DNA from 2 places in the Paenibacillus sp. BIHB 4019 genome. Region 1 is predicted to be linked to the other one. Evidence: a T-box and tRNA genes for the amino acid it is inferred to sense, from the RefSeq annotation. Region 1 holds a T-box; the other holds one or more tRNA genes.
What was found. The T-box of region 1 lies ahead of tyrS (tyrosine--tRNA ligase). A T-box ahead of a tRNA ligase gene usually reads a tRNA of that ligase, here a tRNA-Tyr.
Positions count from the first base shown of each region.

Region 2: it encodes a tRNA-Tyr, which carries the amino acid that the T-box ahead of tyrS (tyrosine--tRNA ligase) is inferred to sense. The anticodon was not compared.

Region 1 covers NZ_CP016808.1:6,861,234-6,870,707, reverse strand. Annotated here, with positions in the region: gene BBD42_RS29810 (response regulator transcription factor) at 1-1,116, shown strand, start outside; gene BBD42_RS29805 (hypothetical protein) at 1,132-1,452, opposite strand; partial or broken gene BBD42_RS32450 (IS1595 family transposase) at 1,520-1,759, opposite strand; gene BBD42_RS29800 (ABC transporter substrate-binding protein) at 1,941-3,449, shown strand; gene BBD42_RS29795 (ABC transporter permease) at 3,545-4,486, shown strand; gene BBD42_RS29790 (carbohydrate ABC transporter permease) at 4,538-5,416, shown strand; T-box leader at 5,662-5,884, shown strand; gene tyrS (tyrosine--tRNA ligase) at 6,204-7,463, shown strand; gene BBD42_RS29780 (DNA alkylation repair protein) at 7,915-8,610, shown strand; gene BBD42_RS29775 (SPL family radical SAM protein) at 8,696-9,474, shown strand, end outside.
Region 2 covers NZ_CP016808.1:1,819,098-1,828,571, forward strand. Annotated here, with positions in the region: gene ppaX (pyrophosphatase PpaX) at 1-551, opposite strand, end outside; partial or broken gene BBD42_RS32820 (hypothetical protein) at 687-749, shown strand; partial or broken gene lgt (prolipoprotein diacylglyceryl transferase) at 722-1,633, opposite strand; gene hprK (HPr(Ser) kinase/phosphatase) at 1,654-2,592, opposite strand; gene BBD42_RS07650 (ABC transporter ATP-binding protein) at 2,812-3,933, opposite strand; gene BBD42_RS07655 (PucR family transcriptional regulator) at 4,021-5,166, opposite strand; gene BBD42_RS07660 (MraY family glycosyltransferase) at 5,242-6,189, opposite strand; gene ssuE (NADPH-dependent FMN reductase) at 6,366-6,914, shown strand; tRNA gene BBD42_RS07670 (tRNA-Lys) at 7,031-7,106, opposite strand; tRNA gene BBD42_RS07675 (tRNA-Tyr) at 7,122-7,205, opposite strand; tRNA gene BBD42_RS07680 (tRNA-Phe) at 7,213-7,288, opposite strand; tRNA gene BBD42_RS07685 (tRNA-Asp) at 7,306-7,382, opposite strand; tRNA gene BBD42_RS07690 (tRNA-Met) at 7,403-7,479, opposite strand; tRNA gene BBD42_RS07695 (tRNA-Val) at 7,497-7,572, opposite strand; tRNA gene BBD42_RS07700 (tRNA-Met) at 7,580-7,656, opposite strand; rRNA gene BBD42_RS07705 (23S ribosomal RNA) at 7,770-9,474, opposite strand, start outside.

The DNA.
Region 1 (9,474 bases):
ATCGATGCTGTTCAATTGCAGGAGCGGGCAGCGATGCTGGATATTTCTTTCAGCGGCCGTTATATTTCCACGATGCTGCTTAGAGGAGGCAGCGAGCGGGAGGATGGATTCATGCAAGAGCTGCGGCAAACAGCAAATGCCAGCGAAGACAGGCTGTTTCTGCAAAATGTGGAGGGCGATGCCGTGCTTGTGTTTATGGCGGAGGAGGAAGCGGATTGCACGGCCAAAGCTATGCAATTTGCCTTGCAGCTAAGGCAGAGGGAGGAGGCGCGTCCTTATCGGATTTCGATCGGCTCCCCGCAGGCTAGAGGAGCGCAGGAGGCGCTCAGCTATGAGCATGCGCTGCGGGCTCAGGAGTATTTTTTGCTGCTGCATAAGGAAGAAATTGCTTTGTATGAAGATTATGCGGCAAGAAGGGGTGAGCTGCTCCCTGATGCAGAATTAAACTGGGCCAGCTACAGGAAGAAGGTTTCCGCTGCGGATACGGAGGCGCTTGTCGCTGAGCTGACAGGCGATTTCCAGGCGATTCAAGCATCTAGCGCAGCGACGCCTAGCAGGCTTCGCATGTTGGTGATGCAGATGCTGCTCTGGCTGCATCAGGAGATGGGAGGAGCCAATACGGTTAATGTCATTATTGCGGAGCATATGAATGCTTCCTTTAACAAGGCGGCGAAAGCGTCCGAATGGGAGGAGCTGCTTGCCATTATGACCAGTACGATCCGTGGCATGTCCACGATGCTTATTAAAGAGAAGACCAATCCCACGGTTAAGCTGGTGCTGAATGACGTGGAGAAATTTTTTGCCACTGATCTGTCCCTCAAGCAGCTGGCGCACAAATACCATATTCATCCGGTTTATTTAGGCAAGCTGTTCCAGAAGGAAACGGGGGAAAGCTTTACGGAATACGTCAACAAACACCGGATCGAGCAGTCCAAGCTGCTGCTCCGCACAACCGCGCTGAAGGTCCATGAAATTTCCCGAAACGTTGGCTATTGGGACAGCGGCTATTTTCATAAACAGTTTAAAAAATATGTTGGCGTAACGCCAGCGGATTATAAAAGCATGTTATTTGAAGCAAGCAGCGAACCCGATGACTTAAATACATGGCTATGTTAAATTCTAATCATTTTCCTATTTATATATGATGTCATGACTCTCCACTTTTCCGTTTTCATCCAATTGAAGTTGTAATAAAGTAACCTTTATCCCTAATCCTGCACTCCCGATGTAGTACAAGAATTGTCGTGATGGTTCAGATAACTTTTCCGCTGGTTCTCCAAGCAAGTCAATAATTTCATTCTCAGTCATACCCTTAAGTTTGAACTTGTTTGTTAAACTGCTTACCATATCCTGTCTTTTCTCTGGTTCTTTTAACCATGTTTCTTTGTCAAACTGACTACTACACGAACAAATAATAAGTAACATCAAGAATGAAATTATTATTTTCTTCATCTAAACATCCTTTCGAATAAACATTAGTAAGTAGAAAGCCGAAGTTTGGCATTCGTGCCGGTCACCGTAAACAAGCACGATTTAACCAACATATTTTTTTTATTCGATGAGGTATTATCATACTCCTTGCTGTCTAAATAACGGAACCAAGCCAAATAATGTTGCAAATATTTGGTTGCCACTCCATTAAAGTGGTCCATCCATTTCTTCAATCGGCTGTAATAGCTGTTTGCGTTTTTGCTCGCCAGGCATCCGTACAAAGCACGTTGAAATCCGATAGATGACCGCCAATCGCTTCATCTGTTCGTAATCATCCAATATCAACATTAAGGTTTAACACAGCCAAATACATAAAGAAAGGCCTTGTATATGTTTATTTTGAACAGCGTTTGTTTAGTTTCTTCTCTATTTGAAAGTGCTTACATCCGTTAATCTACAAGTAAGTGTTAAGCGTTAGTAAAGGGGCTACAAAATAAGGGAGGTAACGATTGATGAAACAAAACAAAAGCTGGATGCTGCTGCTCGGGGTGCTGCTTTCATTCTCGCTGCTGCTAGGGGCATGCAGCACAAATGGCGGTGCGAAAGAAACAGGTGAAACCGCGGAGAGCAGCGGCAGCGGCGGCAATGCGGGCAAAGATGAAACGGTGGAGCTGAGCTGGTACACAATCGGTACCCCGCAAAAGGATGTAAACCGCGTCATGGAGGAAGTCAGCAAATATACGGCAGAGAAAATTGGCGTAACGATCAAAATGACCCAAATTGATTGGGGCGACTACACGCAAAAAATGCAAATTGCTACCTCATCAGGAACGCCTATGGACATCATGTTTACTTCTTCATGGGCCTTCGATTACGTACAAAATGCCCGTAAAGGAGCCTTTTATGAAATTGACGATTTGCTGAAGGAGCAGGGCAAAGGAATTGTGGAGACGCTTGATCCGGCCTTCCTGGAAGGCTCTAAAGTAGATGGCCACAACTACGGCATTCCGGCGAAAAAAGAGCTGCCGGCGCTTGAAGTGTGGCGCTTTAACAAAACCTTGCTCGATAAATATAATTTGAGCATGGACGGCATCTATACGCTGGAAAGCATAGAGCCGCTGCTGAAGACGATTAAAGACAGCGAGCCGGACATTACTCCATTCGCGATAACGAAGGATTATATGCCTGTGCTGCCTTACGATTATTTGATCTCCAACTTGCCAATGGTCGTAAGCTTGGATAAAGGCGACTACAAAGTCGTAAACGTGCTGGAGACGCCAGAGCTTAAAGCAGCGCTGGATACGATGCACAGCTATTACAAGAAGGGCTACGTTTCGCCAGAGGCGGCAACGACCAATGGGCTGGATGATACGCAAAAATCAGGCAAATGGTTCCTTGACCGCGCAGCGACGACGCCATTCGCCGATAATCTGTGGAGCGCAAGCTATGGCTACCCTGTCGTGTCAACGCCAGCGAGCGAATCGATGATTTTCAACTGGTCCGTCATGGGCTCGATGCAGGCGATTTCGGCTAATTCGGAGCATCCAGAGAAAGCGATGGAATTTCTAAACCTGCTGAACACCGATCCGGTATTGCGCAATATGATCGATTCCGGCATTGAAAACGTGCATTATAAGAAAACAGCTGACAATGCGATGGAGAACCTGGATGAGTCGAAAAACTATGATATGCCGACCTTCTCGCTTGGCAATGTAACGTTGACGTATCTCAATACGGGCGATCCTGAGAACAAATGGGATGAATACAAAGTATTTAATGAAGCGGGCAAAGTAGCTCCAACGCTGGGCTTCAACTTTGACTCAACGAGCGTCACGACTGAGCTGGCATCGATCCAAAACGTTAAAGGCGAGTTTTGGTCGGCGCTAATGACGGGTACGGTTGATCCGAATGAATATTTGCCAAAGGCGATTGAGAAGTTTAAAGCAGCAGGTCTGGATAAAGTCATTGCGGAAGCGCAGACCCAGCTTGATGCATGGAAAGCGGCTAATCCTAAATAATCTGTGGATAGGGAGAGGCGAATTTTCGGATTTGCCTCTCTTTTTTATAACGATAACGAGCATTGGGAAGCTGCCCGCTTAAGGAGATGAACGACATGTTCGACAAGCTGAAAATATTTTCACGGGACATTCTGCGCAATCGAGCGATGCTCTTGATGGTGCTGCCAGGTGCCCTCTGGTTTTTGCTTTTTTCCTACCTGCCGATGGCGGGAACGATTATTTCCTTTAAACAGTACAGATACAGCAAGGATGGCTTTTTTGCCAGCATCATGAATAGCAAGTGGGTGGGTCTAGACAACTTTAAGTTTTTGTTCAGCACCTCGGACGCCTACATCATTACGCGCAATACGGTGCTTTATAATGCAGCCTTTATAATTTTAGGGCTTATCTTGGCCGTTGCGCTGGCGATTATTTTAGTCGAACTTAAGAATAGGCGGCTGAGCAAGTTTTTTCAAACCGCAATGTTTATGCCTTATTTTCTATCATGGGTCATTGTCGGCTATTTTGTATTCAGCTTCCTCAGCTTTGATAAAGGGCTGATGAATAAAACGCTCGAATGGATGGGAATGGAACGAATTAATTGGTATTCGGAGCCATCCAAATGGCCGTTTATTCTCGTATTGGTCAACCTGTGGAAAGGCGTTGGCTACAGCAGCGTCGTGTATTTGGCGGCTATTATGGGAATTGACCGCTCGCTTTATGAGGCTGCGATGATTGACGGTGCAGGCAAATGGAAGCAAATTACGAATATTACGATTCCGCTGCTCGCTCCGGTCATATCGATTATGACGCTGCTCGCTGTCGGAAAAATCTTTTACGCGGATTTTGGACTCTTTTATCAGGTGCCACGGGATTCAGGCCTGCTCTATTCGATGACCAACGTCATTGATACGTATGTGTTCCGAGGCTTGAAGGTGAACGGCGAAATCGGCATGAGCACGGCTGCCGGGCTTTATCAGTCCTTCGTCGGGTTTCTGCTTGTTCTGCTATCTAACTACATCGTCAGAAGAAAAAACAAGGATAATGCCTTGTTTTAAACGAAGGAGGAGCTATAGGTGCCCGTAAAAAAATCAAAGCGTTTCGATCAAATCTCACCTGCTGCCAACTTTCTCCTGAGCCTGCTGACAGGTGTCATTGCGATTGCTTGCGTTTTTCCTTTTGTGTTCGTCGTCATTATTTCATTTACGAATGAAAAATCGCTCGCCTCGAACGGCTACCGCATTATTCCGAAGGAATGGAGCCTGGAGGCGTACCAATATATATTTCGGACAGGCGAGGCGCTGCTGCGCTCGTATGGCGTTACGATTTTTGTAACGGTTGTCGGTACGCTATTAAGCCTTGTCATCATTACGCTTTATGCGTACGCGATTTCCCAGAAAAGCTTTAAATATCGCCAATTATTCAGCTTTTTTGCGATTTTTACGATGCTGTTCAACGGCGGCATGGTGCCGACCTTCATCGTCGTTACGCAACTGCTGCATATGAAGGATACGATATGGGCGCTCATTATGCCAATGCTCGTCAATGCGTTTTATATTCTCATTATGCGAACATTTTTCAGTACGATGGTGCCTACCGCCATTATTGAATCGGGAAAAATCGATGGGGCGAGCGAGCTGCAAACGTTTATTCGGCTCGTGCTGCCGCTGTCGCTTCCCGGCATTGCGACGATTGGCCTATTCAATACGCTTGGCTATTGGAATGACTGGTTTAATGCACTCTTGTATATTGATTCGCCTAATTTGGTGCCGCTGCAATCGATGCTGATGCGAATTGAGACGAGCATGCAGTTCATTATGCAAAATTCGACCAATTCGGCGATCAGCACCGGTATATTGCAAAACATGCCGCAGGATACGTCGCGGATGGCGATGGTCGTGCTGGCGACGGGACCGATCGTGCTCGCTTATCCTTTTTTCCAGCGTTATTTCGTTCAAGGGCTGACTATAGGGGCGGTAAAGGAATAGGAAGGCAAAAAAGGGCGGTGAAAAAAGCGTAGCGAAATGAAAAGGTTGAGCTGAAGAAGCGTCAGCGTTCGCTTTTACCCTTGAAATTCAACCTATTGTGGCTGATTCAAAGAATTTCAAGGGGAATGGCGATCGTAAGCCAAGCTTTTCATGCAGCGCAGCTTCTTTTTCATCATATGTTTTCACCTCACGTTTAGGCTTGCAATGATTTTCACGTTCCGCTATACTGTCTATAATCTAATACATGTTATACGTTGATAGAGCGCAGTAGCAGCTTTGTCCCTGTTGCAGAAAGTCAGGGGTTGATGAGACCTGACACATACATGGGCTGCGAATTACACTCTGGAGTATCTTGGGTAATGCCAAGCGGCAGGGCGAACGATATTTCGCCGAAAGCGGTATGAGCAGCTTTTTTTCTAGCTGTTTGTGCAAGTTGGGTGGTACCACGGTTATTCAATCGTCCCTATGTCTCCAGTAGACGAGGGGCGATTTTTTGTTGCCCAAGGTGGAACGGCTGTCGCCGTCCTCAGGCGGCGCGGCGCGTTTCAGTCCGAGAAATATAAGCCTATTTATAAGTGCAAAACTTATAAATGCTTATATTTCAAGCAAAAACGACTTCGTCGTCCTTCTGGGACGTGCGAAGAGCTTTGTCGTAGAAATATAAGCCTATTTATACGTGAAAAACTTATAAATGCTTATATTTTGAAAAAGCCTAGCCCAGTGCGTTATTGTGCTCATTAACGTAAATCATGACCATTATTATCGAATAGAAAAGGGGTTGTTTGCTTTGAATATTATGGATGAACTCGAATGGCGCGATGCTATTAACCAGCAGACGGATGCGGAAGGACTTCGCGAGCTGACGAATACGAAGGCCGTATCGCTGTACTGCGGCGTTGATCCTACAGGCGACAGCATGCATATCGGCCACTTGATTCCGTTTATGATGCTCAAGCGTTTCCAACTGGCAGGCCATCGCCCGGTCATTCTGATTGGCGGAGCGACCGGAACGATCGGCGATCCGAGCGGACGCCAGACCGAGCGCTCGCTGCAAACGCTGGAGCAGGTGCAGGCGAATGTGGATGCACTCAGTGCCCAGCTGAAAAAGCTTTTTATGACCGACGGCGACAACCAGGTGCGCATGGTCAACAACTACGACTGGACGCACAAAATCAATGTCATTGAATTTTTGCGCGACTTCGGTAAAAACTTCAGCATCAATACGATGCTGGCGAAGGACGTCGTCTCGAGCAGACTCGATAGCGGCATCTCGTTTACCGAGTTTTCGTACCAAATTTTGCAGTCGCTCGACTACTTGCACCTATTCCAGAACGAGGATGTTCAGCTGCAAATCGGCGGTTCCGATCAATGGGGCAACATTACGAGCGGCCTTGACCTGATTCGGAAAAAAGAAGGCGCAGAAGCGAAAGCGTTCGGCCTGACAATTCCGCTCATGCTGAAAGCCGACGGCACGAAATTCGGCAAAACGGCGGGCGGCGCGATCTGGCTTGACCCGAATAAAACGACGCCATTCGAATTTTACCAGTTCTGGGCGAATACCGATGACCGCGATGTCGTGAAATACTTGAAGTTCTTTACGTTCCTGAGCAAGGCGGAAATTGAAGCGCTTGAGGAGAAGGTGCAAACCGAGCCTCATAAACGCGAGGCGCAGAAGGCGCTGGCAGAGGAAATGACGAAATTCGTGCACGGCGAGGACATGCTGGAGCAGGCGAAGCGCATAACAGCGGCGCTGTTCAGCGGCGACATTCGCTCGCTCACAGCGGATGAAATTGAGCAGGGCTTTAAAGAAATGCCGACCTTCACAGCAGACGGTGAGCCGAAAAACATCGTCGACTGGCTCGTCGATCTCGGCATTGAGCCTTCGAAGCGCCAAGCGCGCGAGGATATTACGAAGGGCGCTATCTCCATGAACGGCGAGAAGGTGACAGAGCTGGAGTTTACCGTTACAGCCGAGCATGCGATTGGCGGACGGTTCATCATTATCCGCAAAGGCAAAAAAAGCTACAGCTTAGTAAAGCTGAGCTAGAATTAGGAAGCATGAAGCATGAAGCATGAAGCATGAAGCATGAAGCATGAAGCATACTTCTTTTTCGCGGCCTGACGATCCGCTATTTTAAGCTTTTGGTTGATTTCAGCGCTTGAGCGGACAGGAGATCCGTTATCTGTGGAAATTTTGCACAAAAGCGGGGTATTCGCAGCCATTAGCGGCTCCTGAGTCCGCGAACCTCTCCATCTAGCGTTGTTTTGGGAAAATAGCGGCATCTCTGTCCGCCAAAGATTCAGATTGAACCGTTGCCTGGCCAAAAAGGGACGGCGTAAATATAGCCAAACAGCATCCTTACGCTGTTTGGCTATATTTTTTAACTAGTTATGAGAAATTTCGTTATCTTGCTCTTTCATTCTCTTAGGCTTACAGCCTTGGCTGCTTGAGGTATAGTAAGGATAAGACGAACGAAATGGAATAGCGGGGGATAGAAATGGTCAAAACGATAAGGGAAGAGCTGCTTATGCGTGCGGAGGCGGATTATCAGAAGTTCGCTGCGTCGCTGATTCCGAATATTAGCAATGTAATGGGTGTTCGGCTGCCGGAGCTGCGCAAGCTTGCAGCGGAAATTGCGAAGGGCGGCTGGCGCGCCTACTTGGCGGAGGCGGACGATGAATTTTTCGAGGAGGTCATGCTGCAAGGCATGGTCATTGGCCTCGTGAAGACGGATATGGAGGAGCTTCAGCGCTATATCGCTGATTTTGTGCCGAAAATTGATAACTGGTCCGTCTGCGACAGCTTCTGTGCGGGGCTGAAGGTGACCAAAAAACATGAACAGGAAATATGGGATTTTATCCAGCCGTATTTTGCTTCGGAGCAGGAGTACGATTTGCGTTTTGCCGCGGTTATGCTGCTTAATTTTTATGTAACGGAGGAATATATGGAGCGGGTGCTTCAGCGGCTCGATCAGATTGACCATCCTGCGTATTATGTGAAAATGGCCGTCGCATGGGCGCTATCCATTTGCTATATCAAGCAACCGGAGCCGACGATGGCCTATTTGAAAAATAATGCGCTCGACACTTTCACTTATAACAAAGCGCTGCAAAAAATAACCGAATCGTACCGCATCGATCCGGATGCGAAAGCGATTATCCGCAGCATGAAGCGGAAAGCCGTGAAAAGCTAATACTGTAGAAGAAAAGTATAGAGGAGTAAAGTAGAGCAAAGCTGAATAAAGCAAAGCCTGCTTTCTGCAAGCTGGAGGGGTTACGATGAAAAGTGTGCTTTTATATAAGCAGCCGAAGACGCTGCTTAATAAAGGAACCGGCTTTCTGTCAGGCTACAGCCATTCGCTCAATCCTTATACAGGCTGCGCATTTGCTTGCTCTTATTGCTATGTGCGCGGCATGCCGGTGTCCATTTTCCGTGGGCAGGAATGGGGAAGCTGGGTTGATGTCAAGCTGAATGCTGCCGAGCTGCTTAAGAAAGAGCTGCGAAAAACGAAGGCGAAGGGGCCCGTGACGATTTTTATGTCTTCCAGTACAGACCCGTATCAGCCAGCCGAATATAAGGAGCAGGTGACGCGCTCCTTGCTGGAGGCGATGGCGGAGGAACCGCCGGACTTTTTACTAGTTCAGACGAGAAGCCCGCTGGTCACTCGCGATATCGACTTGCTTCACCGCCTGGGAAGTCGGGTACGCGTCAGTATGACGGTGGAGACAGATTTGGAGGCGATTCGGAAGCATTTTTCACCGATGGCTCCGCCTATTCAAGCGCGATTGAAAGCTTTGCAATTGTTGAAGGAAGCAGGAGTACCGACTCAGGCGGCGGTTGCGCCGCTGCTGCCAAGCAGCGAGGCATTTGCAGGCAAGCTAGCTCCGCTCGTGGATCGGGTGTGCATAGACGATTATTTTATGGGTGATGGAAGCGGTGGTAAACGAACTATGCGACTTGGACTGGAGACACTGTATGCGCAGCTGGGAGCTGAGGAATGGAATGAGCCTTCGGCTTACGAGGCTGTTTATCGGCAGTTCCGTGAGGTTTTTGGGGA
Region 2 (9,474 bases), 2.2 Mb from region 1:
ACACCAACAGGCAAAGCGCCAGCCGCCTCAGCGGATAAAATATCGACCGAGCTGTCGCCCAGCATCAATGTCGTCGCCGGATCTGCACCAAGCGCAGCAATAGCCATGCTGACAGGCTCTGGATGCGGCTTCGGATTTGTGACATCATCGATGGTCACGATCGTGTCGATATAGTCGCTCAAGCCGACATATTTCAAGCCTCGTTCTGTCGTCAGACGCATTTTCGTCGTTACAATCCCAATCTGGATACCTTGTTCATGCAAATTTTTAATGACCTCTACAACATAGTCGAAAGGCTTCACGTATTCATCATGCAGGCGAAGGTTTACTTCGCGATAAGCCGCTACCAGATGCGTAACATCCTCCAGCCCCGAAAACTGCTGCATTTGCATCGTCAAAGGCTGTCCCATGCTTGGAATAATATGCTCTCTGGAGAAATCCGCCGGAACGACACCTTTCAGCGCATCCAGAAACGAGCGGATAATCAGTTCATTCGTATCGATAATGGTACCATCCAAATCAAACAGCATCGTTTTTATGTTGCCTAGCACATCTGTCTCCTCCTAAATCCGCTTTAAAACTTCTCTATAAGCCTTACAAAAAGTCTTACAAAAACATAACGGCTACTGCCTTCAAGAAGGCAATAGCTCGTCTTATGTCCATTTAACTTCCGCCGTTACGCTTTTGGAACATCATCCGTGGCAATAGCCGCATGCTCCACCTTCGTGGAGACGATTGGATCGGAATAATGCTCTTTGGCAGCTCCTGTTTTGCGGCGAATAACGATAAACGCAATGGCGCCAACAATAAGCAGAAGCGCAAGCAGCTGTGAAATTCTCAGATTGCCGTAAGCCGGGTCCAAGTAACCAGGCTGGAACAAAATCGTCATTGGCGACCAAAGAGCGTCAACAAGGTTCACGAGCCAATTAGGGCCATGGAAGGCCAGGCTGTCTGTACGCACCATTTCAATGTAGAAGCGGCCGAGGGAATACCAGATGAAATAGCTCGCCAGCAATTCGCCCGCACGCAGGAAGCGTTGACGGCGCAGTACGCAAAGCAGAAGGATACCTACAAGGCTCCACAGCGATTCGTACAAAAAGGCCGGGTGATGGAAGACGCCATTCACGTTCATTTGATTCACAATAAAATTAGGCAGGTGAAGCGTATCACGAAGGAAGCTTTCCTCTACCGGACCGCCATATGCCTCCTGATTCATAAAGTTGCCCCAACGGCCAATCATTTGGCCGGCAAGCAGCCCTGGAACGCACACATCGGCGAGTCTCAAGAAGCTGTAGCCCTTATAACGGAAGTAGAAGAACCCGCATAGAAAGGCACCGATCAGCGCGCCATAAATGGCTATGCCGCCTTCCCAAATTTTAAACACGTCGAGCGGGTTCGCTTTATAATCTTCCCATTTGAAGGCAACATAATAAATCCGGGCACAAATCACGGCAGAAGGAACGCCAAGCAGCAGCATATCCATAAAGAAATCCGGCTTAATACCAAAGCGTTTGCCCTCTTGTATCGCCAGCAGCAAGCCTACCAAGGCAGCTGTGCCGAGAATAATGCCGTACCAACGTACAGTTAGGGGACCCAGTGAAAAAGCAATCGGGTCAATTAGCGATGTAAGCATCTTTTATTAGCTCCTTTATATCAATCGTAATCATCCGCATCTTCAGCAATCGTTTCCGTCAGCTTATTAGTAAACTGCAGCGCAGCATTATAGCCCATCCGCTTCAATCTGAAGTTCATAGCCGCCACCTCAATAATAACTGCAAGGTTGCGTCCCGGCCTTACAGGCACAGTTACAAGCGGCACATCGGTATCAATGATCCGCGTCTTCTCTTCATCCAGTCCCAGACGGTCATATTGCTTATCCTGCTGCCAATTCTCAAGCTTGATGACTAACGTAATCCGCTTCTGTGTACGAACGGCACCCGCGCCAAACAGCGTCATTACATTAATAATGCCCAAGCCGCGAATCTCCAGCAAATGACGGATCAATTCCGGTGCTGTGCCGTGAAGCTGGCTGTCAGACGTCTGTCTAATCTCAACCGCATCATCGGCAACGAGGCGATGCCCGCGCTTTACAAGCTCAAGCGCAGTTTCGCTCTTGCCAATACCGCTGCCGCCAGTGATGAGCATGCCCACCCCATATACGTCTACCAGAACACCATGAATAGTTGCGGTAGGCGCAAGCTTTTTCTCCAGAAAATCCGTAATCCGGCTCGTCAAAATCGTAGTTGCCACATGGCTGCCAAGCACAGGAATATTTGTTTTATTCGAATAAGCAATCAGCTCATCCGGCGGTTCTAGTCCACGGGTCAAAATAATACAAGGCGTGTCTGAATGGCACAGACGCTCCATACGCAGCCTGCGCTCCTCTGATGTCAGCGTGCTGAGAAACGTAATTTCCGTTTTCCCTAACAGCTGTACCCGCTCACTCGGAAAATAATCAAAGTATCCGGCCATTTCAAGCCCCGGACGATACAGGTCATCAACCGTAATCGCACGCTTCAGGCCTTCCTCACCCGATATGATTTCCAACGAAAAATGCTGCACTAATTCTGATACTTTCACTTTCTTAGGCATAGCATGGCCTCCTTATATCACAACAGCGTATGTAAGCTAATTACCATTGACTTCATCGTATAGGAAAAAAGCGCCGAAAGCAATGTCTTCCCGCTTTCTGACGCTCAAATTGACGTTCAATTGCATGATAAGATTCACATATTTATTCCCAGTGGAATAACAAAGAGCTGTTGGACGAATCCAACAGCTCTCTTATGAAATCTATAATGGCTTTAGCAATTAGTTTTCGAAAATGTTAAGCTCGGACTCTGTGTCGAACAGGTGAACTTTGTTCATGTCCAGAGCAAGTTTAACTGTCAGTCCATCACGCAGAGCGGAACGTCCGTCTACACGTGCGATAACTGTGTCTGTGCCAATACCGTTCAGGTACAGGTACATTTCGTGACCCAGGTTCTCTGCAACTTCGATCGAAGCGTTAACGATCGTGTTAGGCGAAGCTTCCAGGAATACTGGCTCTTCATGAAGATCTTCTGGACGAATACCCAAGATCACATCTTTGCCGATGTAGCCTTTGGAACGAAGTGTAGCAGCTTTGCCTTCAGGCACAACTACATCTACGCCAGTCGATTTGAAGCGAACAGTACCGCCTTGATCCGTCAATGCACCTTTAATGAAGTTCATGGAAGGAGCACCGATGAAGCCAGCAACGAAAATGTTAACTGGGTGGTTGTAAAGCACTTCTGGAGAAGCTGTTTGTTGAATAAAGCCATCTTTCATAACAACAATGCGATCACCCATCGTCATAGCTTCGATTTGGTCATGCGTTACATAGATTGTTGTTGTTTCAAGACGTTTAGTCAGCTTGGAAATTTCAGCACGCATTTGACCACGAAGTTTCGCATCCAAGTTGGAAAGCGGCTCATCCATCAAGAATACTTGCGGCTCACGAACGATCGCACGACCAAGAGCGACACGTTGACGTTGACCACCGGAAAGAGCTTTCGGTTTACGGTCAAGCAAATGCTCGATATCTAGAATTTTAGCAGCTTCACGAACGCGTTTGTCGATGTCTGCTTTTTTGAATTTACGAAGTTTCAAACCAAAAGCCATGTTTTGGTATACGTTCATATGCGGGTAAAGAGCGTAAGATTGGAATACCATTGCGATATCGCGATCTTTAGGAGCTACGTCATTAACAAGACGCTCGCCAATAAACAATTTACCTTCGGAAATTTCTTCAAGACCTGCAATCATACGAAGAGTTGTCGATTTACCACAACCGGATGGACCTACAAGCACTAGAAATTCTTTGTCCTTGATATCTAAGTTAACGTCAGTTACCGATGCTTTATCAGAACCCGGGTATTTTTTGTAAATGCCTTCTAAACGTACGCCTGCCATGTGAATTTCCCCCTAAAAGAAATTTTCTTATAGGACTATCTTATCCCACATGCAGTCAGATGACTATGCACAAACTTTACAAAAAAACTAATGTCTTTTCGTAACTTTGTACAATAGCAATATAATTTTGACTAAGACGGCATCCCGAAACTGTCGTACATCCAGCCCCGTCTCCTGTTTTAGCTTGTCCAAACGGTACAATAACGTATTGCGGTGGATATAAAGCTTCTTCGCGGTTTCGCTTACATTACAGTCCAGTGAGAAGAAGGTTTCGAGTGTTGCGAGCATTTCTGCCTCTACGAAAAGCTCCGTACGTTTTAGCGATTGCTCCAAATATCGGGCCCGCTGGCTCTCCGGTATACTATTCAGCAGGCGCTCCAGTTGCAAATTCCATGGAAAATGAATATTGCTTCCAACATGGAATTTCCGCCCCAAATTAATCGTTTCGCGCAGCGCAGCCGTCGTCTCTACGATGCCCTTCGCCGGTCTAATCGGATGGGACACCGCCAGATGGCATTCGCCAATCCACTCGCTGGCAAGCATCTCATGCAGCCCCAGACAGATGGAAGCCAGATTATCCTCCACCGACTCTTCATCATCGTCATCAAACACCTCTGAATCCGCTTCCTTAAGCAGCGATACCGGACCCCAAATAAGCCATTCCTGCTCCCGAAGCGGTATTAATAAAATTTCCTCGGCGAGAAAGGAACGAAGCAGCTTCTCCAGCTCCACGTACGCTGCTTGCTTCGTATTTGAATATTCCGTTACTAATAAAAAAGGAATCATATCCGCGAACAGCTTGCCACCCGCGGTCAAGTGATCCGGCATCGATTGCCCCGGCTCGCCTGATTCGAACTGCTCCTGAATCCACTCGCCGATGCTGCGAGCTGTTTTCTCGCTTTCTGTCAGCTTGCCAGCCGCTTTATCGTGTGCCGGCCTTGTTTCATTCCAGCGCAGCATTAGGCTCAGTAAATCCAGCGTGCTCTCCTCAAAGCGGCTGCCCTCTATTTCCAAAACCTCTATTTCATGCTCGTCTACTCTGACGGCTACCCACATCTTATCCTCGCGTTGGACGCGTTGTCCTTCCAAAGCTAAGCTGCGCCCATGCTCCTCCGCCTGCAGGTAGTGATTTTTCTCTGCTATATCATTCCATTCGGACAATTGCATTTTTACTAGACGAACTGGACAGTCCAAAATGCGCTCCAGCGGTTTCAACCATTCTGTCGTGCTCATTTTCTGCTATCTCCTATCGCAAGCCTCACGAATGAACGCTTTTTCTCGTCATTGTAACATATTGGAGGAGGGAATTCAGCCCATGACCAGCAAAAGGATGATCGACAGCATAGAGAACAAAGCCGCAATTAAATATAGAAAAGATACGGTTTGCACCTGGTTTAATCCCCATTTCATCAGGGCATGATGCGTATGCAGTTTGTCCGCATGGTGAAGTCCTTTGCCGCGAGCGAGCCGCCGCAGCATGACAATGGAAGTATCCATAATAGGCAAACCCAGCGCCAGTAACGGAACAAGCACGGTAATGAAGGTTGCCTTCTTGAAAGCCCCGTCTACTGCTACAACAGCAAGCGTATAGCCAAGAAATGTGGCTCCCGCATCTCCCATAAAAATCCTTGCCGGATAAAAATTAAACAGCAGAAAGCCTAGGCATGCCCCGCCTACAATCGCCGCTAAAATCGCCGTCTCAGCTTGTCCTTTGACCAGCGCAGTAATAAACAGCGTTATTGCCGATAACACGCATACGCCAGATGCCAGCCCATCAACCCCATCCATGAAATTAATCATGTTGATAAGAGCGAATATCCAGATCGACGTCCCAAGCCAAGCTACCCAATGCGGGAGAAAAAAGAACATCCCCGAAGCAGGGTTTGTCACCCCTGCGATTTGAATATGGAACCACAGCGGCAGCGTAGACACCACACCATAAACAAGTACTCTGGGCCAGACAGGAAAATCCCTTCCCTCCGCTTTTGCTTTATCATCTAATAAACCGATGGTAACAAGCACCGCGCCCCCTGCCGCAATCGTCCAGCTTAATGACGTCATCCCCTGAAATGCAATAATCGTAACCGTACACGCCACATAAATCGCTATGCCACCGAGCAAGGGAATCGGCTGCCGATGAATTTTTCGCGCATTCGGCCGATCCATAATACCATATTGCAAGGCGAGCCTTCTTACAATCGGAACCATTACACTTACAATCGCCAAACTTATAAAAGCCGCCAACCCATAGAACATCTTAGACGGACCCCTTTGCATCGCTAATCAGCTTGTTTCCGCCTATTGTTCCCTAATGAGCAAAAAATCATGAACCGTTTTCGTAAATGTCATTGACGCCGAAAAGATTGCAATGTTAAGATTAAACAAAGTTATCTTATCGGAATAAATATATATACAACAGAGGAGCGATTTTCATGTCAACGATTGTCATCATTTCGGGCAGCCCTAATCCTGGTTCCCGTCTAACCGGCATTACCCAATATATCGAACAGCAGCTCAACAGCCAAAATGTAAAGGTCAGCCATATTACAGTCGCTTCGCTGCCAGCGGAAAATCTGATTAACGCCCGTTTCGACAGTCCAGCCATTAAGGAAGCAACAGCCTTGGTTGAAAATGCGGGTGCCGTTATTATCGCAAGTCCAGTCTATAAAGCCTCATTCACTGGTGTTCTTAAAACCTTCCTTGATCTATTGCCGCAAAAGGGCTTGGAAGGGAAAATCATTACGCCATTTTTCATTGGAGGGTCACTGGCCCATCTGCTATCTATTGATTACTCCCTGAAGCCTGTGCTTGCATCTATGGGGGCCAAGCATTTTGCCAGCGGCGTCTATGCGGTAGACTCTCAAATCGCCCGTGTGCAATTGGAAGATGGATCTGCCGGGTTTGAGCTGAATGATGAATTAAAGCTTCGACTCGACGCCTCTCTAACTGAACTACAGGCTGAATTAAAGCTTCGCTCCTAATAAAATTCATACAAAAAAGGCTAGGTACAGGTGTAATCACCATGACCTAGCCTTTTATTCTCATATAAACAAAAAAAATTCACAGATTATCTTCTGTAAATTAGCTTTTAAAAAAATGGTGAGTCATGTAGGATTCGAACCTACGACACCCTGATTAAAAGTCAGGTGCTCTACCAGCTGAGCTAATGACTCTCGATGTGAAAGAAATGGTGGAGGGCGATGGATTCGAACCACCGAACCCGAAGGAACAGATTTACAGTCTGCCGCGTTTAGCCACTTCGCTAGCCCTCCATAAAAATGGTGGCTCGGGACGGAATCGAACCGCCGACACGAGGATTTTCAGTCCTCTGCTCTACCGACTGAGCTACCGAGCCGTATAACGAAAAGAAAATGGCGGAGCTGACGAGATTCGAACTCGCGGTCTCCTGCGTGACAGGCAGGCATGTTAGGCCTCTACACCACAGCTCCATAAATTATTGCTTAAAAATTGGTTGCGGGGGCAGGATTTGAACCTGCGGCCTTCGGGTTATGAGCCCGACGAGCTACCGGGCTGCTCCACCCCGCGTCATTGTAAAACATATATGGTGGAGGCTGAGGGGATCGAACCCCCGACCCTCTGCTTGTAAGGCAGATGCTCTCCCAGCTGAGCTAAGCCTCCGAAAATATGGTAGCGGCGAAGGGGATCGAACCCCCGACCTCACGGGTATGAACCGTACGCTCTAGCCAGCTGAGCTACACCGCCACATTTTCCCGATAACTTACATTGCGTACCTCGGGATGTACTGCAATATCAACGTGAATTGCACGCTGAAAACTGGATGCGAAAGACAAGTCATGAAACGTTAGCGTGTTGTTTAGGATAAGCCCTCGACCGATTAGTATTCGTCAGCTGCACGCATTGCTGCGCTTCCACCCCGAACCTATCAACCTCGTCGTCTTCAAGGGGTCTTACTAATTGGGAAATCTCATCTTGAGGGGGGCTTCGCGCTTAGATGCTTTCAGCGCTTATCCCGTCCGTACTTGGCTACCCAGCGGTGCTCCTGGCGGAACAACTGGTACACCAGCGGTACGTCCATCCCGGTCCTCTCGTACTAAGGACAGCTCCTCTCAAATTTCCTGCGCCCGCGACAGATAGGGACCGAACTGTCTCACGACGTTCTGAACCCAGCTCGCGTACCGCTTTAATGGGCGAACAGCCCAACCCTTGGGACCTACTTCAGCCCCAGGATGCGATGAGCCGACATCGAGGTGCCAAACCTCCCCGTCGATGTGGACTCTTGGGGGAGATAAGCCTGTTATCCCCAGGGTAGCTTTTATCCGTTGAGCGATGGCCCTTCCATTCGGTACCACCGGATCACTAAGCCCGACTTTCGTCCCTGCTCGACTTGTAGGTCTCGCAGTCAAGCTCCCTTATGCCTTTGCACTCTCCGAATGATTTCCAACCATTCTGAGGGAACCTTTGGGCGCCTCCGTTACATTTTAGGAGGCGACCGCCCCAGTCAAACTGTCCACCTGACACGGTCCCCGAACCAGTTTCATGGTCCTAGGTTAGAACTCCGATACGATCAGGGTGGTATCCCAACGTCGCCTCCACACAAGCTGGCGCTCATGCTTCAATGGCTCCCACCTATCCTGTACAGATCGTACCAAAGTTCAATATCAAGTTACAGTAAAGCTCCATGGGGTCTTTCCGTCTTGTCGCGGGTAACCTGCATCTTCACAGGTATTAAAATTTCACCGGATCTCTCGTTGAGACAGCGCCCAAGTCGTTACGCCATTCGTGCGGGTCAGAATTTACCTGACAAGGAATTTCGCTACCTTAGGACCGTTATAGTTACGGCCGCCGTTTACTGGGGCTTCGGTTCACAGCTTCGGATTGCTCCTAACCGCTCCCCTTAACCTTCCAGCACCGGGCAGGCGTCAGCCCGTATACTTCGCCTTACGGCTTCGCACAGACCTGTGTTTTTGCTAAACAGTCGCTTGGGCCTTTTCACTGCGACCCCCTCGGGCTATTCACCCTACCGAGGTACCCCTTCTCCCGAAGTTACGGGGTCATTTTGCCGAGTTCCTTAACGAGAGTTCTTCCGCGCGCCTTAGCATGCTCTGCTCGCCTACCTGTGTCGGTTTGCGGTACGGGCACCTTCACCTGGCTAGAGACTTTTCTCGGCAGCCGGAGTACATGACCTTCGCTACTGTAATTTTCGCTCCCCATCACAGCCCAGCCTTACGATGAGCGGATTTGCCTACTCATCAGCCTCACTGCTTGGACGGACTATTCCATCAGTCCGCGTCACTGCCCTTCTGCGTCATCCCATTGCTCATAACGGTTTACGGTGGTACAGGAATTTGAACCTGTTGTCCTTCCACTACGCCTTTCGGCCTCGCGTTAGGTCCCGACTTACCCTGAGTGGACGAGCCTTCCTCAGGAACCCTTAGGCTTTCGGCGGACAAGATTCTCACTTGTCTTTTCGTTACTCATACCGGCATTCTCACTTGAATACAGTCCAGCACTCCTTACGGTATACCTTCAACCTATATTCAACGCTCCCCTACCCAAGTA